Regions from separate parts of the Arthrobacter sp. MOO21 genome, predicted to be linked through region 4. Evidence: riboswitches for the same ligand, from Rfam matches in the RefSeq annotation. Region 4 holds a riboswitch; each other region holds the start of a gene.
The links. A riboswitch is a leader RNA that binds a small molecule or an ion and turns the genes downstream of it on or off. The one in region 4 is predicted to bind thiamine pyrophosphate.
Positions count from the first base shown of each region.

Region 1: another riboswitch for thiamine pyrophosphate. It lies ahead of thiO (glycine oxidase ThiO); the one in region 4 lies ahead of thiD (bifunctional hydroxymethylpyrimidine kinase/phosphomethylpyrimidine kinase).
Region 2: another riboswitch for thiamine pyrophosphate. It lies ahead of AC2JAJ_RS09455 (ECF transporter S component); the one in region 4 lies ahead of thiD (bifunctional hydroxymethylpyrimidine kinase/phosphomethylpyrimidine kinase).
Region 3: another riboswitch for thiamine pyrophosphate. It lies ahead of thiC (phosphomethylpyrimidine synthase ThiC); the one in region 4 lies ahead of thiD (bifunctional hydroxymethylpyrimidine kinase/phosphomethylpyrimidine kinase).

Region 1 is NZ_CM170671.2:3,133,529-3,138,970, forward strand. It holds gene AC2JAJ_RS14610 (RNB domain-containing ribonuclease) at 1-909, opposite strand, end outside; gene thiE (thiamine phosphate synthase) at 949-1,632, opposite strand; TPP riboswitch at 1,660-1,778, shown strand; gene thiO (glycine oxidase ThiO) at 1,771-3,045, shown strand; gene thiS (sulfur carrier protein ThiS) at 3,042-3,278, shown strand; gene AC2JAJ_RS14630 (thiazole synthase) at 3,283-4,101, shown strand; gene AC2JAJ_RS14635 (hypothetical protein) at 4,171-4,473, opposite strand; gene AC2JAJ_RS14640 (DUF3107 domain-containing protein) at 4,507-4,731, opposite strand; gene AC2JAJ_RS14645 (TetR/AcrR family transcriptional regulator) at 4,781-5,442, opposite strand, start outside.
Region 2 is NZ_CM170671.2:2,050,966-2,056,407, reverse strand. It holds gene AC2JAJ_RS09465 (energy-coupling factor transporter transmembrane component T family protein) at 1-448, opposite strand, end outside; gene AC2JAJ_RS09460 (ABC transporter ATP-binding protein) at 445-1,995, opposite strand; gene AC2JAJ_RS09455 (ECF transporter S component) at 1,995-2,618, opposite strand; TPP riboswitch at 2,682-2,821, opposite strand; gene AC2JAJ_RS09450 (heme-degrading domain-containing protein) at 2,909-3,451, shown strand; gene AC2JAJ_RS09445 (iron-containing redox enzyme family protein) at 3,793-4,878, shown strand; gene AC2JAJ_RS09440 (CDGSH iron-sulfur domain-containing protein) at 5,017-5,265, shown strand; gene AC2JAJ_RS09435 (DUF4235 domain-containing protein) at 5,353-5,442, shown strand, end outside.
Region 3 is NZ_CM170671.2:3,486,766-3,492,207, reverse strand. It holds gene AC2JAJ_RS16195 (hypothetical protein) at 135-587, opposite strand; gene AC2JAJ_RS16190 (VOC family protein) at 694-1,569, opposite strand; gene AC2JAJ_RS16185 (amidohydrolase family protein) at 1,669-2,751, opposite strand; TPP riboswitch at 2,844-2,951, shown strand; gene thiC (phosphomethylpyrimidine synthase ThiC) at 2,946-4,775, shown strand; gene AC2JAJ_RS16175 (alpha/beta fold hydrolase) at 4,772-5,442, opposite strand, start outside.
Region 4 is NZ_CM170671.2:3,588,653-3,594,094, reverse strand. It holds gene proB (glutamate 5-kinase) at 1-118, opposite strand, end outside; gene obgE (GTPase ObgE) at 123-1,712, opposite strand; gene rpmA (50S ribosomal protein L27) at 1,829-2,092, opposite strand; gene rplU (50S ribosomal protein L21) at 2,154-2,462, opposite strand; gene thiD (bifunctional hydroxymethylpyrimidine kinase/phosphomethylpyrimidine kinase) at 2,725-4,254, opposite strand; TPP riboswitch at 4,244-4,341, opposite strand; gene AC2JAJ_RS16690 (Rne/Rng family ribonuclease) at 4,503-5,442, opposite strand, start outside.

The DNA.
Region 1 (5,442 bases), 460 kb from region 4:
CAGGGACCGCAGGTACTCGCCGTAGCTCACTTCCCCGTCCCACGGCCTGCCCAGCACCTCGGTCTGCAGCCGGAAGTGCCGCAGGGACCGCTCGTCCGGCGCGGGCATGGTGCGCAGGATGCCCACCTTGCCGGCCAGCATCATTTGCGCGGCCGCCATGCCGGTCATCAGCGAAATCTGCGCATTCCAGTCCTCGACGGGAAGCTGGGGGACAGCGTCGATCCGGAAACCGCCGTCGGGCAACTGGACGATCTCCTGCTCCGGCATGTTCAGGCTGGCGCCGTTGCGTGCCCGCTCGAGTTGCACCCGCTTGAGGCCCACCTCGCGCAGCAGATGCAGCACGGGGTGGGCGCTGCCGTCGTCGAGGGCCGCCTGCGCACCTTTGTAACTGAGCTTGTCGCGGCTGCGGACCCTCGCACGCCTGACGCCCACCGAGGAAACCTCCGCGTCGCCGTCGAGCACGAAATGCCAGACGAAAGCGGAACATTCCTGCCCGGGCAGCAGGCTGCCGGCCCCCTCGCTGATGACCTCCGGATGCAGCGGGATGCGCCCGTCCGGCGCGTAGAAGGTCTGGCCCCGGCGGCGCGTCTCGGCGTCGAGCGGACCTCCGGGGGCAACGAACGCCGGCACGTCCGCGATCGCGTACAGCACCCGGTAGCCGGTGCCCTCCTGTTCGATGAACACCGCCTGGTCCAGGTCCGTGGACGAGGCCGGGTCGATGGTCACGAATTCGACGCCGGTCAAGTCGTAGGAGGGCAGCTGCAGCGACGCCACTGCTGCTTCGGCGTCTTCCACGGCTTCTGCCGGGTACGGGCCGGGCAGCTCCAGTTCCGTCCGGAGCGCACCCAGCGCTTCCTCAAGGGCATTCTTGTGGTCGTGGACGTTGGGGGCGAGCCGATGGTGTGACACAAAACTCAGCGTATCTCCAAGTACGCCGATAGCGCAGGCTCAGGACTTGGCGCTGTCCAGCGCGTCGAGCAGGGAGGCCGCCGCGGCGGCAGGATCGGCAGCTTCCGTGATCGCGCGGACCACGACGATCCTGCGCGCGCCGGCTTCCACCACCTGGTGCACGTTGCCATGATCGATGCCGCCAATGGCGAACCAGGGCACCGGGTCCCCGGCCTGGGCGGAGGCTTCGGCAGCGTACTTCACCAGGTCGGGGCCGACGGCGGTCCGGCCGGGTTTGGTGGGTGTGGCCCAGACGGGGCCAACGCAGAAGTAGTCCAGGCCGGAAGGGCCGGCAGTGGCTGCGAGGGCGGCGTCCACCTGGCCGGGGGTGTGGCTGGAGAGCCCGATGGCGGCATTGCCGTTGACCAGGGTGCGGGCGGCAGCCAGCGGAAGATCCTTTTGGCCGATGTGGAACACCGGCGCCCCGGACAGCACCGCGATGTCCGCCCGGTCGTTCACTGCCCACAGCCGGCCGTGCCGCAGTGCGGCCTCCTTCAGGACCGCCAGGAGGTCCAGTTCCTCCGCCGCCTCGATGCCCTTGTCGCGCAGCTGGATGATGTCGACACCGCCGGCGAAGGCGGCATCCACGAACTCCGCGAAGTCACCGCGGTCCCGGCGCGCATCCGTGCAGAGGTACAGGCGTGCGGTATCGAGGGCAGGAATTAATGAGGGGGACTGATTCATGCGTGCAAGCCTAGTTCCTCTAAACTGGGCAGGTACTGCGGGAGCCTGCGGCAGCTGTCATAAAGCGCCGGGCTGAGAGGGCGTCAGAGCCGACCGCTTGACCTGATCCGGTTAATACCGGCGTAGGGAAGGAAACAGATGGGCATTCCCCTCGACATTTCATCCGGGCCCGAAGATCCCCGGATCCATGCCGGCGTTGCCGTCATCGGCGGGGGAGTGGTGGGGCACGGCATCGCCTGGGAGGCGCAGCGCTCCGGGCGGTCGGTGGTACTGGTGGATGACGCACCGGGAAGCGGCGCCAGCTGGGCCGCCGCGGGCATGCTGGCGCCGGTGAGCGAACTGCACTACCAGGAGGAGGACCTCCTGGAACTCATGCTCGAGTCATCCTCGCTCTGGCCCGGCTTCGCCGCCGGAGTCGCCGCCGCAACGGGTTCGGATTCCGGATACCTGACGACGCCGACCCTCGCCGTGGGTGCCGACGCCGCCGACCGCGCGGCGCTGATGGACCTGCGCCGGGTGCAGCAGGCCAACGGCCTGGAAGTGGAACCCCTCACCGTGCGGGAGGCCCGCCGGCGCGAGCCCCTGCTCAGCCCCGGCATTGCCTGCGCCCTGGACACGCCGGCCGACCACCAAGTGGATCCGCGCCGGCTGGTGGGCGCAATCCGGCTGGCCCTCGCCGGTGCCGCCGCGCGGACCCCCGAACTTGCGGTCGAAGGTGCCGCTGACGGCTTTGCGGTGCAGGACCGGGCCGCCGGGCTGCTGTGGGACGGCGGAAAGGTTGCCGGTGTGCGCCTCGCCGGCGGCGGCACCATCCACGCCACGGAAACGGTGGTGGCCAACGGGCTGCAGGCTCCTGGACTCGGGGGACTGCCCGACGGACTGCGCCTGCCCCTGCGCCCCGTGCACGGGGACATCCTCCGCCTCGCCGTCCCCCAGCACCTCCGTCCGCTGGTGACCTCAACGGTGCGGGGCCTGGTCCACGGGCTTCCCGTGTACATCGTTCCCCGCCAGGACGGAACCGTGGTGATCGGAGCCACCCAGCGTGAGGATGCGCTCCCGGATGCGGTGAGCGCCGGCGGCGTCTACCAACTGCTCCGGGACGCCCAGGCGCTGGTGCCGGCCGTCGCCGAACTGGAACTGCTCGAATGCACCGCCCGCGCCCGTCCCGCAACGCCGGACAACGCCCCGCTGCTGGGCCGGGTGCCCTTGCCGGCCGGGTCGGGCGCGCACATTCCCGGCCTCATCATCGCCACCGGATTCTTCCGCCACGGCGTCCTGCTCACCCCCGCGGCGGCGGCCATCTGCCGGGACCTTCTGGACGGCACCGCCGACCCCCGCTGGTCCCCGTTCAGTCCGGACAGGTTCTCGCGGCCACTGGCGGCCACCGGCACCCACATCAAGGAGACAGCATGAACATCACCCTCAACGGAAACCCGCACACTGTGGTGGACGGCGCGTCCATCACCATGCTCGTCAGCCAAGTCACCGGCCGTCCGCTCGCGGCCGACGGCCAGGCGACTGATGGCAGGAAGCTGGGTGTCGCCGTCGCGCACAATGCCCAGGTGGTGCCCCGCAGCCAATGGTTCGCCACGGCGCTCGCCGACGGCGACGACATCGAACTCGTCACTGCAGTACAGGGAGGCTGACACCATGACCGAAACCAGCACCATCAACCCCGCAGGCCAGGCTGCCGCGCCGGGCGACGCCCTGGTGATCGACGGCGTCGAACTGGCATCGCGGCTGATCATGGGCACCGGCGGGGCGCCGAGCCTGGACGGCCTCGGGGCCGCTCTCCTTGCCTCCGGGACGGCGCTGACAACAGTGGCAATGCGCCGTTATTCCACGGCCGAGACCGGCTCGCTGTTCCAGCTGCTGGTGGACCACAACATCCGGGTGCTGCCCAACACCGCCGGCTGCTTCACGGCCCGGGACGCGGTCCTCACCGCGGAGCTGGCGCGGGAGGCGCTGGAGACCGACTGGGTGAAGCTGGAGGTCATCGCCGACGAACAGACCCTCCTGCCCGACGCCGTCGAACTCGTGGACGCCACGGAGCAGCTGGTCAACCGCGGCTTCAAGGTCTTTGCCTACACCAACGATGATCCGGTGCTGGCACTGCGGCTGGAAAACCTTGGCGCCACCGCGGTGATGCCGCTGGGCGCACCGATCGGTACCGGGCTGGGGATCCTGAACCCGCACAACATCGAGCTCATCGTTTCCCGCGCTTCGGTGCCCGTGGTCCTGGACGCCGGCATCGGCACGGCCTCCGATGCCGCCCTTGCCATGGAGCTGGGCTGCGACGCCGTGCTGCTGGCCACTGCCGTGACGCGGGCCCAGAACCCCGCACTGATGGGCGAGGCATTCAAGCATGCGGTGATTGCCGGGCGTATGGCGAAGGCAGCCGGGCGCATCCCGCGCCGCGAACACGCCCTGGCGTCGTCGGCCATGGAGGGCCGCGCCGAGTTCCTCTGAACCGCGCCTTAACGCGACTGTGGCCACCACCCCGGGAAGGGTGGTGGCCACAGTCGCGTTAAAGCCCGTTCACCGGCGGAGGATGGCAGTAAGCCGCTCCATGTCGTGGCGCGCACGGGTGCGGCCAAGGTAGGCGACGGCGCCGATGGAAGCCGCGGTGCCGAGCACCACGGGCAGGACCCACGGCAGCCAGGTCAGTCCGGGCAGGTAGCCAAACCCGGCCGCCACCAGGATGATCCACGTCAACGCAGCGACACCCGCGGCGACACCGGCGGCAACACCCGCGCCGTACTTGGCATGCCGCCTGTCATTGGCCCAGACAATGAAACCCGCGGCAACGGTGGCCAGCACCACTATGGTCAGCGAAAGCATGGATCTCCTTGCAGGAACGTGCCGGCGGCCGGACTAGAATTGGCCGAAGCCTACGCGCCGGACCTCTTCGGCGCCGATCTCCACGTATGCCAAGGCATTTCCCGGAACAATGATCAGGCGTCCCTTGTCATCCTTCAGCCGCAGTTCGTTTCCTTCGCTGATTGCGTGGCCGACAACCTTGGCCACGGTCTCCGCGTCCTGCGTTGATTCCAGCACGATTTCCCGGCCCACATTCTGAACGCCGATCTTAATTTCCAAAGGGGGCCTCCCAGCCAGTCAATGCGGTTGATGATGTCTTATTTGTAGTCTAGGACTCTTTGGGGAAGCGAGAGATTCCGCGCCAAGCTAAACGGTAGATGAGGTCGCTGGCCACATCGAGGTCGAGGTTCCCGTCCGTTTCGAGCCAGTACCGTGCACTGACCTGCGCCATGCCGGCCAAACCCCGGCCCAGGAGTGCCGCTTCAATGTGGGGGAGTTTGGTGTCTTCTGCGATCACGCGTGCAATGGCATCGGCAAATGTCCGGTTGAAGGTTTCCAGCCGCGAGCTGACATCGGGGTCGTTGATCAGGTCCGATTCGAACACCAGACGGTGCGCCTGGTCGTCACTGGCGATGAAACGGAAGTAGGCACGCATCACGGCCTGCACGCGCTCGTCGTTGTCGGTGGTGGAGTTCAGGGCGCCAAGCATCAGCTCGGTCAGCGAGGCGAGGTGGCTTTCCAGCAGGGCAAGGTACAGCTCGCGTTTGGACGGGAAGTGCTGGTAAAGCACCGGTTTGCTGACATGGGCCGTCTCGGCAATCTCGTCCATGGCCGCGCCGTGGTAACCGTTGGCCACGAAGACCTCCTGCGCTGCGGAGAGAAGCTGCGCGCGCCGTTCGTCCCGGGGTAGCCGGGCGGACCGTTGGCCTGCGGGGCGGGAGGGAGTTTGCGGTTCGGCTGCGGGCGGGCGGTCAGCCCGTGCTTCAGGGA
Region 2 (5,442 bases), 1.5 Mb from region 4:
GGACGAAGCGGTGCGGCAGCCGCGCCTTTTGCGCCAGCGCGTCGGCGAGGTCCGTGGGATCGGTGCAGCTCATGAGCAGCACCGCGGGAAGCGCGATGGCGAACCCGCGGAGTAAAAACCCGATCCCCAGCTGCAGGGACCCCTCGCTCATGCTCCAGATGCCGACGTCGAGCAGGATCCGCCCGCTGTCCGGAGCCAGGATGGAGGTGCTCCAGCCCCCGACGGCGGCGGCGAGGATGAGCGGCCAGCCGCGCTGCCACAACAGGGACGGCGTCAGGCCGGCAAGCGGGAACAGGAGCACTTCGAACACCAGGGCCACCGAGGCGGAGACCCAGTCGATGGACAGCGCCAGGACCGCCGTAATGAGCACGACGGCGGCGAACTTGCTCAGCGGGTTGGCCCGGGTCAGGAGCGCGTGGTTGCCGCGCAGGGTGAGTTGCTGCCTCATGGCGCCACCGCTTCCGCCGCGGCCATCCGCAGTTCGGCCCCGCCCAGGGCGGCGGTGAACTCGGCATCGTGCGTTACGGAGACCACCGCGGTGCCGGCGTCCAGTAGTTCGGACAGGAACGATGCCAGCTCCGCCCAGGTGTTGGCGTCCTGGCCGAAGGTGGGCTCGTCCAGCACCAGGACCTGCGGGCTGGCGGCCAGGACGGTGGCTACGGACAGCCGCCGCTTCTCGCCGCCGGACAGGGTGTACGGGTTGGCATCCACCAGGGCGGTCAGCCGGAGCCGCTCCAGCAGCTCGTCCACCCGTTCCCCGCCGTGGCCCAGGTGGCGTGGGCCGAAGCGCAGTTCATCGAGCACCTTGCCCGTCACGAACTGGTGCTCCGGCTCCTGGAACACGGTGCCAACCCGCGAAATCAGCTGTTCGGCCTTCCACTTGTACGGATCGATGCCCGCGCCGCGGCTGAGGTCCAGCGTGGCGGACACCGTCCCTGCCACCGGTTCCAGCAGGCCGGCGAGCGTCAGGGCGAAGGTCGATTTTCCGGCACCGTTGGGCCCGGTGATGGCCAGCGCCTGCCCCGCCCGGACCTGGGCCGTGAGGCCTTCCTGGACCGGGACCGGCGGCACCTTCCGGAAGCCGCTGCGGCGCGGACGCTCGCGGGAAACGGCAAGCTGCTCGGCGGCCAGCAGAAGGTTGCCCGCCCCCGCGGCCGGAACTGCCGCACGGCTTCGGGTTGCCGGTACGTAACCGGGCACCCAGACTCCCGCGGCAGCGAGCATGGTCCGGGCCTCTGCAAGGACGCGGTCCGGCGGCCCGTCCAGGAGTACGGCATCCTCAGCGGCGGAGCCGGGCTGCAGGACCACGATCCGGTCCACGACGTCCTTCCACACGGATACCCGGTGTTCCACCACCACCAGCGTGGCCCCGGTCTTGTCGAGGCAGCGAGCGACGGCGTCGCGGACTTCCAGCACTCCGTCCGGGTCCAGGTTGGCGGTGGGTTCGTCCAGCAGGATCAGTCCGGGGCGCATGGCAAGGATGCCGGCCAGCGCGAGGCGCTGCTTCTGCCCGCCGGACAAGGCCGACGTCGGGTGGTCCAGCGGAAGGTGGGCAAGCCCGACGTCGTCCAGCGCCTCGTGTACGCGCGCCCAGATGGCGTCGCGGGGCACCGCGAGGTTCTCGGCGCCGAAGGCGGCGTCGTCACCCAGCCGCGACAGGACCACCTGGGTCTCCGGGTCCTGCTGCATCAGCCCGGCATGGCCGCGCCGGGCGCGCGGGGACTCCCCGTCGACCAGCAGCGAACCCGCCTCGTCGGCATCCCCGGCCTCGCCGTCGTCATTCACATCCCCCAGCACCCCGGCAAGGGCATGCAGGAGCGTGGACTTTCCGGCGCCGGAGGGACCCAGCAGGAGCACGCGCTCCCCCGGGCTGATGTCAAGGTTGAGGGCGTTGACGGCCGGCTTGGACCTGCCGGCATGCCGCCAGCCCCAGCCTCGGGCGGTGATGGCGGCAGGCCTGGCGGGAGCCCCGGCGTCCTGGGAAGCGGCGGGCATCAGGAGAAGACGGGCTCCGTTGCGGCCTTGCGCGAGGCGAAGGAGCTCAGGACCCCGGTGCGGGCCAAGCCGCGGGTCGCGATCCAGGACAGCGCGCCGGCGATGATGGCTCCGGAGACCATGCAGAAGACGATGTAGGCCAGCTTGTCCGCGCCGGAGTAGGCGATGTTCCAGCCCCAGGGCGCGAAGGAGTCGTTCAGGCCGCAGAAGAGGCCGGATGCCGCACCGGCCAGCAGGGACACGGGCAGGTTGAACTTGCGGTAGACGAAGATCGCGAAGACGATCTCCGCGCCCAGGCCCTGGACGAAGCCGGAGAACAGGACGGACGTGCCGTACTGCGAACCCATGAGGAGTTCACCGGTGGCTGCCACGGTTTCGCAGAACAGCGCAGCTCCGGGCTTGCGGATGATCAGCATCCCCAGGACACCCGGGATCATCCAGCCGCCGGCGATGAGGCCGGTCAGGGGCGGGTAGGCCGCGTTCATCGGCACGGATACTGCGGCCGCGCCCTGGGACCAGGCCCAGAAAATGACGCCGCCGGCGATGGCGACGAGGGCCGCCACCACGATGTCCACGACGCGCCAGGACTTGCTGGTGGTCTTCTTGATTGCTGCTGTGCTCATGTGATCCTCCTGGGTAACAGGAGGGGAAAGCGCGGCAATCCGGCGTTGAGTGCCGTTGCCAATCACTTCGAGAACTCGACTCCCTTGCGCCGGTACTAACCGGATCAGGTTCGAGGGTCTGCGGCGGTCCGCACTCTCAGCGCCCACCTGCGGTTCCCCGGCCTGGCCGGGATGCCGACGGCGGCGCTCCCCTGTCGTTGTAAATGGTGGTTTTGGTTCAATTCAGGCGTGTATTTCAGCCCTTGCGGGCGTGGTCAAGTTTACACCTGGCGAGGGGTAGATTGTGGGGCATGAGTGCCAATCCGCCGCATGTGACCGAGTTCGATCCGGATTCCCTCGACACGCAGCCCGAAGGGTCCCTGGAGGCGTTGATCGCCCGCGTCGAAGCGGAGGTCCGGGAGCTGCAGTTCCCCGGGTTTTCCCCGGATGACGCCCTGAACCTTGGCCTCCTCCTCGTGGAACTGGGCAAGGAGCGGGACCATCCCATCGCCATCGACATCACCAAGGGCGATCAAGTCCTCTTCCATGTCGCACTGCCGGGCGCCACGCCTGACAACGGCCACTGGATCCGGGCCAAGCAGCGCACCGCCGCACGGTACGAGGTGCCGTCGCTCCTGGTGGGCCTGCGGGGCCGGCTGGGCGGCGGCCGGATAGAAGACAACGCCTGGTTCGACCAGTCCCGCTACGCCGCGCACGGGGGTGCCTTCCCCATCTTCGTCACGGGAGTGGGAGCGGTGGCAACCGTCGCCGTTTCCGGGCTGCCCCAGGTGCAGGACCACGACCTGGTGGTGGAAGCCCTCCGGGACGTCCTTGGCTCGGCGCTGGAGGTGTAGCTGCCGCTCATTCGTCGAAGTGCGTGGTGATCCCGGCACCCGCGGCCACCGACTCGACGATGGACTGGGCCAGCTCCCGCCGCAGCGGCAACGTAACCGGGCCAGCGGTGTTCCTGCGCGGTGTCCGGCACCAGAACGCTCCGCATCTCCCCCATGACCGTCAGGCACGGTCCCTCCCGGAAAGCGTTCTGCAGTTCATCCCCGGTTCCCGCATGGCTTTAATTACTAAGCCATGCTTACTATATTCCTCCCGGGTTTCGAGGAGGACACGGCCTGGCAGCGCCAGGCACAGGCTCCCCCGCGTTCGTTCCCGGCATCGGCGCGGCAGACCAAGGAGCACCATGAGAATCCCGGAAACCAGAGGACCCGTCAGCAGCGCCCTGTTCAAAGTCCTGGTGCAGGCGCCGGCTTCCTCCGCGGCTGACCTGGACGCACTGCACGCCATGGTGGCGGGACAGCTGGCCCTGGCCGGGGACATCATTGGCCACGAGGACATCCAGCTCTCCCTCTTCAGCCTTTACGAACTCCACTACTCAGGCCTCGACGGCGTCGCCGACGACTGGGAGTGGGAGCCTGGACTGATCCGGATCCGGCGGATGATCGAGGAGCCCTTCGAAAAGGCGCTCCGTGAGGCCGCGCGGAAGGTCGGCCGGGAACACGGCGTTCCGGCCACCGGCGCCTTCACCGGGAGCCGGGTGCCCGGTGGCAATCCAACCAGCGACGACGTCGCCCGGATCCTCTTCGACCTTGCTGCCAGCGACACCGGCCCGAGTGTCTCGCGCTACGTGGCCAGGAAGGCGTCGCTGGAGCAGCTGAAGGAGTTCCTGGTGCACAAATCGGTGTACCAGCTGAAGGAAGCCGATCCGCATACCTGGGCCATTCCCCGCCTCACTGGCCGCGCCAAGGCCGCGCTCGTGGAAATCCAGGCGGACGAGTACGGGGGCGGCCGGCCAGAACGGATGCACAGTGCCCTGTTTGCCCGCACCATGCGCGGCATCGGACTGGATGACTCCTACGGCGCGTACGTTGACGCCGTCCCAGCGGTCTCCCTCGCTTCGGTCAACCTGATGTCGCTGTGCGGATTGAACCGGCGGCTCCGCGGCGCCATCACCGGCCACCTGGCCATCTACGAGATGACGTCCTCCCAGCCCAACCGCTTTTACGGCAACGGCTTCCGCCGCCACGGTTTCGATGCCGGCGTCACGCACTACTTCGATGAACATGTGGAAGCCGACGCCGTGCACGAACAGATCGCCGGCCGGGACCTGGCAGGTGGGCTGGTGGAGGCCGAGCCGGAACTCCTGGGGGATGTCTTGTTCGGTGCCACGGCGGTCATGGCCATCGACAGCCGGCTGTCGGCCCACCTGCTGGGCTCCTGGGAGTCCGGGAAATCATCGCTGCGGGCGGCAGTGCCCGTGGCGGCATGACGCCGCGGCCGCGGCAGGACGCCGAGTACATCCTTCCCCTGCGCTGGGCCGACGAACCCGAGGCCCTGGAATCCGGGAGGCCGAACTCCGGCTGCGCCACCGCGGCAAAGCCCACGCCCGAACCACAGAGGAGCAAATGTGAACCAGGAGCAGCCGGAAACCACGGAAAACGGCGCCGGGGAACCGGCCGCCAGTTCCATTGTGGTGTGCCCCGACGGGCCACTGATTGTCAGGGGCGAGTTTGAGATCGTCACTCCCTCCGGCGGCCCGGTGCCCCGCGACCGCAAAACCGTGGCGTTGTGCCGGTGCGGGGCCTCGGCCATCAAGCCCTACTGCGACGGAACCCACAAGATGATCAAGTTCCGCACGGAGCGCCCCGCGGGATAGGCCACGGCGGGCGGGCCTACCCGGGCGCGCCCGGGTGTACGGCTAGGCTGGAGGCAGTCCGCTTTCCGCTGTCAAGGAGTACTGGGAATGAACCTTTTCATCAAGCTGCTCGGGACCGGGGTGAGCCTCCTCGCAGGCCTGGCCGGAACCAAGCTGGTCAACGGCATCTGGGAAAAG
Region 3 (5,442 bases), 100 kb from region 4:
GCACCCGTGGGGCGGGCCGTACTTGCGGGCTCGAAGGACAGGATCCGGACACGGAGAGAGGGGCCGCGCGGATCGAGTACCTGTCCATTGTGCCAGATCAGTGGCGTTATTTCGACTTGGCCCGGTCACACGGGTCAGGCCGACCAGACGTACAGCCCGGTGCGCTCGGAATCATCGATGCCGGCGGCAAGTTCCGCCAGCTGCTGGACGTAGGTCCGGGCCTGGGCGGCGCCGAAGGGCATGTCCTCCTGGCCCGCCCACTGTTCCGCGACGTCGTCAAGGACGTTGCCCTCACCCTCCGTCTCGTAGGTGAGCAGGTCCGCCAGGGCGCGGACCATGGCGGGCGGCACCGCCAGGAGCGAGTCGCTGGCCACATCCACCATGGTCAGCTCATAGTCGGCCCCGCCGGCATGGACGGCAGTCCCGGCGAGGTCCCCCAGCTGTTCCACTTCGAAATCGCTGATCCCCTGGATCCGCACCGCCCCGCCTGCGGGAGCCGCGGCAGCCCCGGCGCGGCCCTCGTCGAGGACGCCGGCGCGCTTCAGCGCTGCGTCATGGGTGGCGACAAAGATCTCGGTGAAGCCCATGGGTGTGCCCTTCTTCCGTCGGCAAAGCTGCGTTCCGGGCACCTTTGGGGCCCCGGGCGTACGGCATCAGCCTAGTAGCTGCCGGCGGCCGTGCGCACGCGCTGCCCTAGCGGACCGCCACCCGGAGCCTGTTGCGCCACGGATCCTCGAAGCGCAGTTCGGCGCCGGTGTGGTGCGCCGGCACCCCGGCGACCTTGAGGCGGTCGGCCAGCGCCGCGACGTCGTCCCCGGTGGGAACTTCGATGAGAACCTCGCCCAGGCCGAGCGTGTCCTTGCGGGGGCCGGCGCCGCGGCTGTTCCAGACGTTCATGGCCATATGGTGGTGGTACCGGCCCGCGGAGACGAACAAAGCCTGGCCGTGCCAGCCTGCGGTTTTTTCGAACCCGAGGGTTCCGACGTAGAAGTCCCGCGCGGTCTGGACGTCGCCCACCTGCAGGTGCACGTGCCCGACGCCGGCGGCGGCGGTGCGCTGGCCTTCGAGCGACTCCTCGGTGAGGTGCTGTTCTAGGTACCGCTGGGGAGGCAGCGCCAGGCTGTCCATGACGACGTCGGTGCCGTTCCAGGACCAGTTGCTGCGGGGCCTGTCCCAGTAGAGTTCGATGCCGTTGCCCTCGGGGTCGGTGAAGTAGAAGGCCTCGCTGACGAGGTGGTCGGCACTGCCGGTGAAGGCCCGCGGCTCGTACTGGGCGGCTGTGGCGATGGTGGCCGCGAGCGAGGCCTGATCCTCGAACAGCAGAGCGGTGTGGAAGAGGCCGGCTTCACCCCTGCCTGGAAGGTTCAGCCCCGGGGCGGGCGCCAGGTGCACCAGCGGCTTCTGCAGGCGGCCGAGGTAGATGCCCCCGTCCTGCTCGGCGACGACGTCGAGGCCGAGGGCCCGCTGGTAGTAGTCGGTCATGACCTTCATGTCGCCCACTTTGAGCATGACGGTGCCCATGGCAAGGTCGGCGGGAAGAAGGTCCTGGGTGGCGGCTTCTGTGGTCATTGAATGCTCCCTGTGATGGAGGCCCTCCGGATGTGACGGCCACTTATTAAAATTACTTGAAGCTTCAATTTATTCCAAGTGCCGGCCGAAGATTTCCGCTCAGCGGATGACGCGCCCGCCCAGCACCACGTGGGCCAGCACCCTGATCGTCTCCGGAACCATCCGCGGGTCTTCCCGGCACACCACGACGTCGGCCCGGGCACCTTCGGCAATGCTGTCGGCTCCCAGCCAGGCGCGGGCCGACCAGCAGGAGGCGTCCAGGGCGGCGGCCATGGGCAGGCCCGCGGCGTGCAGGGCAAGGATCTCATCCGCGATCCGCCCGTGTCCGATCACGCTGCCGGCGTCAGTCCCGGCGAAGATCCGGACGCCCGCTTCGTAGGCCTCCCCCACCCGTTCGGACCGGCGTTCCCACAGCGCCCGCATATGCGCGGCGTAGCGCGGAAACTTCGGCTCAGCCTGTGCGGCAATGTCGGGGAATGTCGCGATGTTGATGAGGGTGGGCACGATCGGTACGCCCTGCTCGGCGAAGCGCGGCAGGTGGCGGGGCAGGAGCCCTGTGGCGTGCTCGATGCAGTCGATTCCGGCGTCCAGCATCTGGTCCAGGGTGTCCTCGGCAAAACAGTGCGCCGTCACCCTCGCGCCTTCGTCATGGGCCGCCTGCACGGCATCGCGGACGACGGCGGCGGGAAAGCACGGGGCCAGGTCACCGATGCCCCGGTCGATCCAGTCCCCCACCAGTTTGACCCAGCCGTCGCCGTCGCGCGCCTGCTTGCGGACAGCCTCAACGAGTCCGCCCGGCTCAACCTCCTCCGCGAAACCGCGCAGGTAGCGGCGCGTCCGCGCGACGTGCCGGCCGGCACGGATAAGGACCGGAAAGTCCCGGCCGCCCTGCATCCAGCGCGTGTCCGCGGGTGAACCCGCATCCCGGACCAGGAGCGTGCCGGCGTTGAGGTCTGCCCGGGCCTGTTCTTCAGCGGTGGCGGAATCGACCGGCCCGCCTGGACCCAGACCGATATGGCAGTGCGCATCCGCGAATCCCGGCAGGACCCACCCGGCGAGGATCCTGCCCGGCGGTGCTGCAGGGCGGCTGAACGTGAGACGCCCGTCCACCGACCAGAGCCCGTGCTCCATGGTCTCCGGCCTGGTCAGGACGGGACCGCTGAACTCGATTACTTCTGGCATCCGGACTTCCTTTCGCTGCCCGCACAGGCTAGCACCGGCGAATGTTACAGGGCTCGCCGCGTTTGTCCCTGCGGGGCGTGTGGTAGCTTCGTTCCTGACCACACGGGTGCCCCTGCAGGGGCTGAGATCGGGCTGATGCAGCCTGCGACCGTTGAACCTGTCCGGGTAATGCCGGCGAAGGAAGTGAGTATTCCTTGAGTACACAAAACACCCAGTTGAACCCTGCCCCGATTCCGTCCGAAGCAGCGCTGGCGGGAGAAGAATCCGGTCCCCAGGTGACCCAGTCCCTGAAGTCGCATTCGCTGGCGTTCATCGAAGACCCGGGGAACGGGATCCGCGTTCCGGTGACGGAAATTGCGCTGGAGGACTCGCCGAACGGCCAGCCGAACGCGCCCTTCCGGACCTACCGGACAGCAGGACCCGGCAGTGATCCGGTACGCGGCCTGCAGCCCTTCCGGGAGCAGTGGATCGCGGAGCGCGGGGACACCGAGGCCTACAGCGGCAGGGAGCGGAACCTGCTCGACGACGGCCGCTCGGCGATGCGCCGCGGCGCCGCCTCTGCGGAGTGGAAGGGCGCGCAGCCGGTGCCCCGCCGCGCCGTCGAAGGCCGCACGGTGACGCAGATGCACTATGCCCGGAAGGGCATCATCACCCCCGAAATGCGGTTCGTCGCGCTGCGCGAAAACTGCGACGTCGAACTGGTCCGCAGCGAGGTGGCGGCCGGCCGCGCCATCATCCCAAGCAACATCAACCACCCGGAATCCGAACCGATGATCATCGGCAAGGCCTTCCTGGTGAAGATCAACGCCAACATCGGCAACTCGGCAGTCACCAGTTCCATCGCCGAAGAGGTGGACAAGCTGCAGTGGGCCACCCAGTGGGGCGCCGACACCGTCATGGACCTCTCCACCGGTGACGACATCCACACCACGAGGGAGTGGATCATCCGCAACTCCCCCGTACCGATCGGCACCGTGCCCATCTACCAGGCCCTGGAAAAGGTCAATGGCGAAGCCAACGCCCTCACCTGGGAGATCTTCCGCGACACCGTCATCGAACAGTGCGAGCAAGGCGTGGACTACATGACCATCCACGCCGGGGTGCTGCTGCGGTACGTGCCGCTGACCGCCAACCGCGTCACCGGGATCGTCTCGCGCGGCGGCTCCATCATGGCCGGCTGGTGCCTGGCACACCACCAGGAGAACTTCCTGTACACGCACTTTGATGAGCTGTGCGAAATCTTCGCCAAGTACGACGTCGCCTTCTCCCTGGGCGACGGCCTGCGCCCCGGCGCCACCGCCGATGCCAACGACGCCGCCCAGTTCGCGGAACTGGACACCCTGGCGGAGCTGACCCAGCGGGCCTGGGAATACGACGTCCAGGTGATGGTGGAAGGCCCTGGCCACGTTCCGTTCCACCTCGTCCGGGAGAACGTGGAGCGCCAGCAGGAACTCTGCAAGGGGGCCCCGTTCTACACGCTGGGGCCGCTGGTGACCGATGTTGCCCCCGGCTACGACCACATCACCTCGGCCATCGGCGCGACGGAGATCGCGCGGTACGGCACGGCGATGCTCTGCTACGTCACCCCGAAGGAACACCTGGGCCTGCCCAACAAGGACGACGTGAAGACGGGCGTCATCACCTACAAGATCGCGGCCCACGCCGCGGACCTGGCCAAGGGGCACCCCGGCGCGCACGAACGCGATGACGCCTTGTCCAAGGCCCGCTTCGAGTTCCGGTGGCGCGACCAGTTCGCGCTGTCCCTGGACCCGGAGACCGCCGAGGCGTTCCACGATGAGACCCTTCCGGCGGAACCCGCCAAAACGGCCCACTTCTGCTCCATGTGCGGGCCGAAGTTCTGCTCGATGCGGATCAGCCAGGACATCCGGGACGAGTACGGTTCAGCCGACTCGCAGGCCGCGCTGGCGGAAATGGCGTCCGGAATGCGCGAAAAGAGCCAGGAATTCCTGGCGTCCGGCGGAAAGGTCTACCTGCCCGAGCTGCAGGTCCCCGCGGGCAGCTAGGACGCCCGGGCAGTCTGGCTTCGACTGACCTGGCTGATGAACTGCCGGATGGCCCGGTCCCCGTCCGGCGAATCATGGGGCCGGTGCCCGCCCGCTGCAACGCGGTGCAGGGCACCGGTCTCCCGCAGGTAGCCGGCAATCTCTTCGTACAGCGGCTCCCAGCCGCCGGTCAGGACCAGGGTGGGAACGCCCGGGACAATGTGCAGCGGCGCCTCCCAGGACGGCGCCTGGAGCCGGAGCCGGCGGGCAGACCGCTTCTCCTCGGCGGTGGCGGGCTGCTGCAGGTCCGTGGCGTAGACCCGGCGCACGAACTCACGCTGGAAGTCCTCGTCACTGAGCTGGTGCCGGACCTCAAAGAGGGGCTGCATCAGGCTGATGTGCGCGCCCGTGGCCGGCAGTTCGGCGGTCAGGGAGAGGCACGCCGGCTCCACCAGGGTTAAGGAATAGACGAGGTCGGGGCGTTCAACGGCGGCCATCATCGCAGCGATGGCTCCCTGGGCGTGTGCCACGACGTGTCCCCCGGCGGCTCCCCGCCCGTCGTCGGCCAGGGACCGCAGCACGATGGCGGTGTCCTCGGCGAAGGAGGAGGCCAGGGGCTCGGTGGCCGCATCGTAGCCGTGCCGGCGCAGGAACAAGGCGTCGTAGGACAGTGCCATGCCGTGCTGGC
Region 4 (5,442 bases):
CTTCCTCCGAAATTCCGCCCTTGATGCTGGTCAGCGACGACGAACCGACCTTCACCACGATGCGGCGGGCCCCTGCCAGCACGCTTCTGTCGGTGGGCACCAGCGGTTCGGCCGCCATGGCCCTAGAAGTCATCGTCCGCTTCCGCTCCGCTCTCCCTGAGGGGCTGGGCGGCGCGGCGTCCACTGACGGACTCCGTCCAGATCCCGGCCTTCCGCTCCGCCTCAAGCTCGGCGCGGGCGGCAGCCTTGGCCTCGCGGCGCTCCAGCTGCTCCTCGCGCTTCTGGCTGCGGGTGGGGCGGTCGCCGATATCGGCAAACCGGACGTCGGTGCCGCGCGGCGAGGCCAGGAGCTCAGCCCCTGCCATCATGGTGGGCTCCCAGTCGAAGACGACGCCGTCATCCTCACCGATGACCACAGTGTCGCCCGGCTTGGCGCCCTGCTTGAAGAGTTCTGTTTCCACGCCCAGCTTAGCCAGCCGGTCGGCCAGGTAGCCGATGGCTTCCTCGTTGGTGAAGTCGGTCTGCTTGACCCAGCGCTCAGGCTTCTCGCCCAGGACGCGGAACAGCGGCTCCAGATTCTTTTCCTCGCGCCGGATCTTGAACCCGGTTTCATTGACGGCGCGCGGCCGCAGCACTGCCGGCTGGACCTTGGGCGGTGCAGCTTCGACAGCGTCGCGCGCGGCCTTGACGATCTCGGCCATGGCAAAGCCCAGCTGGCGCAGGCCCTCGTGGCTTGTGGCCGACACCTCGAAGACGCGGTAACCGCGGGACTCAAGCTCCGGACGGACGAATTCGGCCATGTCCTTGCCGTCCGGCAGGTCCACCTTGTTCAAGGCCACCAGGCGGGGGCGGTGGTTCAGGGGAACCACCTTGCCGTCCTGGCCCGCGTAGCTCATGTCCACGGCGTACTTCTCCAGCTCGGCCTCGATGATGGCAAGGTCCGAAAGGGGGTCCCGGTCCGATTCCAGGGTGCCGCAGTCGAGCACGTGGACCAGGGCCGCGCAGCGCTCGACATGGCGGAGGAAGTTGTGCCCCAGGCCCTTGCCTTCGCTGGCGCCTTCGATGAGGCCCGGAACGTCGGCGATGGTGAACCGGACGTCGCCGGCCTGCACGACGCCAAGGTTGGGGATCAGCGTGGTGAACGGGTAGTCCGCGATCTTGGGCCTGGCGGCGGACATGGCGGCGATCAGGCTGGACTTGCCCGCGGACGGGAAACCCACCAGCGCGATATCCGCGATGGACTTCAGTTCCAGCACGATGTCCCGGGAGTCGCCTTCGATTCCCAGGAGCGCGAAACCGGGTGCGCGGCGCTTCTGCGAGGAGAGGGCGGCGTTGCCCAGGCCGCCCAGGCCGCCGGCGGCCGCAACGTACTCGGTACCTTCGCCGACGAGGTCCGCCAGGACAGTGCCGTCCTTGGATTTGACCACTGTGCCGTCCGGGACGGGCAGGACAAGGGTCTCGCCGTTCTTCCCGCCGCGCCAGTCCCCCATGCCCGGGCCGCCGTTGCTGGCGTGCCGGTGAGGTGCGTGGTGGTAGTCAAGGAGGGTGGTGGTCTGGTGGTCGACGCGCAGGATCACGTCGCCGCCGTTGCCGCCGTTGCCGCCGTCGGGCCCGCCCAGCGGCTTGAACTTCTCACGGTGGACGGAGACGCATCCATGGCCGCCGGTACCGCCGGATACGTGCAGGACTACCCGGTCTACAAAGCTGGCCACGTGGATCTCCTCAAAGCTGTTTATGCGGCGCCCGTGGACGCCACATCGATTGTAATGCGGTTAAAAGAACAGTGGAGCGGACCAACAGGCCCGCTCCACCACTTCAGAACTGGTTGTTACTCTGCAGCTGCAGCAGCAACGATGTTGACGACGCGGCGACCGCGGCGGGTGCCGAATTCAACGGCGCCCGGGGTCAGGGCGAACAGGGTGTCGTCGCCGCCACGGCCAACGCCGGCGCCCGGGTGGAAGTGGGTGCCACGCTGGCGGACGATGATCTCGCCTGCGGAAACTACCTGGCCGCCGAAGCGCTTCACACCGAGGTACTGAGCGTTGGAGTCGCGGCCGTTGCGAGTGGAGCTCGCGCCCTTTTTATGTGCCATCTGAAATGCCTGCCTTTAAATTCTGGGGAATCTGTTGAAATACCTGAACAGTAACCGGAGGTTACTTGATGCCAGTGATCTTGACCTTGGTCAGTTCCTGGCGGTGACCCTGGCGCTTCTTGTAGCCGGTCTTGTTCTTGAACTTCTGGATGACAATCTTCGGACCGCGGAGGTCCTGGAGGATTTCAGCCGTAACAGTAACCTTGGCCAGGTCGGCGGCGGCGGAGGTGACCTTGTCACCGTCAACCAGGAGCAGGGCGGGCAGCTCAATGGTGCTGCCGGCTCCACCGGCGACGCGGTTCAGGGTAACGAAGTCTCCAACGGAAACCTTCTCTTGGCGGCCGCCTGCGCGGACAATCGCGTACACCACTTGGGAACTCACTTCTCTCGACGTTTATAACAAAATTGCGTGCGGTACCGGCCACATAAGCCTGGCTTCTCGCTGTGCCTCAACGCCGTGGGGTCAGAAACCCAAGTGTTGGCGTAAGCACCGAAGATCAAGAATACGCTAGGTTCGTCTCCGGCCGCAAATGAGGCTGGTTCCGGCGGGTGGGTTGTGATAGCAACCACAAGCCCACGGCTGCGCCGTTACCGTGCCGTTCCATACTACCGGCGCCGCAGCCGGCGGAGTGTCAGGAATAGAGTCGCGGCGCGTCGAAGAAGTCGACTTCGAGCCGGCAGGACTGCCTGAAGGCCGTTACCATCGCGTCCCTCTCGTGCTCCGGGGCCGCCCGGCCGGCACCATCAACGATCGAAATGGCGTGGCGCGTGGCTTCGGCGAAGCCCTCGTCGGCGTAAGTGCGCAGCCAGTCCGCATAGGGGTGCCCGGCAGGCTCCCCTGCTGCAAGGAACTGCGCGTGCAGCTTTTCGCCCACCTCGGCGTAGAGCCAGAAGCAGGGCAGGACGGCCGCGGCCAGCACCGCGTAGCTGCCCGACGCCGAGGCAGCGGTGAGGTGGTCAACGTAGGACTTGGTCACGGGGCCGAGTCCGTCCTGCGCCGGTCGGGTGCTGAGCCACGACCGGTGCAGTTCCGACTCCACTTCGAGGCACTGCCGGGCCGATCCCGCCCAGAACAATTGCTCCGCCTCGGATGGGGCCAGTGCACTGGCCCGCGCAAGGACCCGCGAGTAGCCGTTCAGGTAGATCGCATCCTGGGCGAGGTAGTAGGCGAACTCCTTTTCGGGAAGGTGGCCGCCGGCAAGGCCGCGGATGAATTCGAGCCCGTAGATCTCCGCCAGGTACTGTTCGGATTCCGCCCACAGCCGGGCAGCGAAGCCACCCTCCGGCAGTGCAGGCCGGATGTGGTGGAAGTGGTGGACCGGACCGTTTCCCTGGCCCACATCCAACTGTCCTGAGTTTTCGAGCGCGCCGGCCAGCCAGGGCTTGACCGTGCGCAGGGATGCTTCCCAGTCGCCCAGGCGCGCCTGTACCGTGGCCATCGCGGATGACAGCGAGCAGCCGGTCCCGTGGCTGTTGCGGGTGGGCACCCGGTGTCCGGGCACCTCCACCACCTCGCTGGAGAGCTGGCCGGAGGTGTTGACCAGCGCGTCAGGGCACGCCGTTCCCCTCAGGTGCCCGCCCTTCACCAGGACGGTTGCGCCGGTTGCATCCGCCAGGTGCCGCCCCTGGTCCAGTGCCGCCTCCCACGTTTGCGCCTGCTCGCCGCCCACCAGCATTGCGAGTTCGGGAAGGTTCGGTGTGATGAGGTGCGCCAGGGGTAGCAGTTCCCGGAGCGCAGCTTCTGCGGACTCCTTCAGCAGGCGGTCACCGCTGGTGGCCACCATCACCGGGTCAAGGACCACGACGGCGGGACGCACCGTGGCGAGCCATTCGCGGACAGTACGGATGACGGCGTCGTCACCGAGCATGCCAATCTTCACTGCGTCGATGCAGATGTCATCACTGACCGCATCAAGCTGCTGCGCCACGAAGGCGGCAGGCGGAACGTGCACAGCCTGGACGCCGCGGGTGTTCTGCGCGGTGAGAGCGGTGATGGCCGCCATGCCATACCCGCCGTGCGCGGCGATGCTCTTGAGGTCGGCCTGGATGCCAGCGCCGCCGGAGGGATCAGACCCCGCGATGGAGAGGACCCGGGGAACAGCACGGCCCACGGTGGAAGCAACGGGCGCAGCAGGCAGGGGCAAGGAAAGGGTGGAAGACAACAGACATCCCTTCGCCGGTACTAGCCGGACAGGTTCAACGGGTGTGGATCTCAGCCGGCCCTGTGCGCGGCACCCCGTGTCGGTTCCCCAGCCTAGCTGCCCGGGTGCACCCGGGGGAAAGGTGACAGGGCCGGGCACGCAGAAAGTCCCCGCCATGTGGACAGTTCCCCCGCACTTCGCGGGGGAAACGTCCACGCAACGGGGACTTCCAGTGGCCGTGTTGGCCATGCCTTACGGGAGCTCCGGGGTTAGAGCTCCGAGGCCGGGACTCCGACGCCGAGGATGATGGGCTCCCCGGCAACCTTGCCCGGCTCCGCTGTGGCCGCCTGTGCCTTCACCGTATCCGGGGCCTTGGCCTCGTGCGAGTGGCCCCCGGCGGACGCCGGCGCGTTCTCGTGGTGCTGGACGGTGGTCTCGTTGGCAGCACCCTGGGCACGGCTGGCACCGCGGTGGCGCCGCGGCCGCCGCTGGCGGGACTGGTCCGGCGCCGCCTGTTCCGTTTCCGGTACGGCGGCGACAGGCTCCGGCTCCCGCAGCACGTCCGCAGGCTTGGCTTCCTGCGCTGCTTCCACCGGCTGGGCCGCTGCGGCTTCCGCCGCAGGAGCTGGCTGCCCGAGGTGCGCGAACGCTTCCGCGAGCCGGTCCAGCGTGAAGGCGGGCTGTGCCTGCTGCTCCCCCGCGTGCTCCACGAACGGCAGTGGCACCGTCTCGCCGCCGAAGGTGAGGACGGCAGCGGGCCGGGTGCCGGCGTCGTGCTTGTCGGCTTCAGCCGGGGCAGGCTGCTCCACCGCCGGCGGCGCGGGCGGCGCCTGGCGGGCGGCAGCGACCTCGTCGTCGTGCAGGTGCGCCGCATGGGCCGCTGCGGCGATGTTCGCCAGGGCCAGCCTTGTGGCTTCCGCCTTGGCGTGCCGCTCAGCGTCGGCGGGGTCCGGATGGACAGTGTGCACATGGACGGCCGGTGCCGGGGCGGGCTCCGGCTGCTGGCCGCCGCGTCCGCGCCGCCGCTTGCGCTCGGAACGTCCGGCGGGCTGGCTGTTGTCGGTCCGCTGGCCTTCGCTCCGGGAGGCTTCCCCCCGGCCCTCGGGCCGGCTCTCTGACCGCTGCACGTGGTGCTCAGCCGCCACGATGTTGGCACGGCGGTGCTCCACAGGATCGTCGTAGGTGACCACGCCGCGGCCGGCACACGCT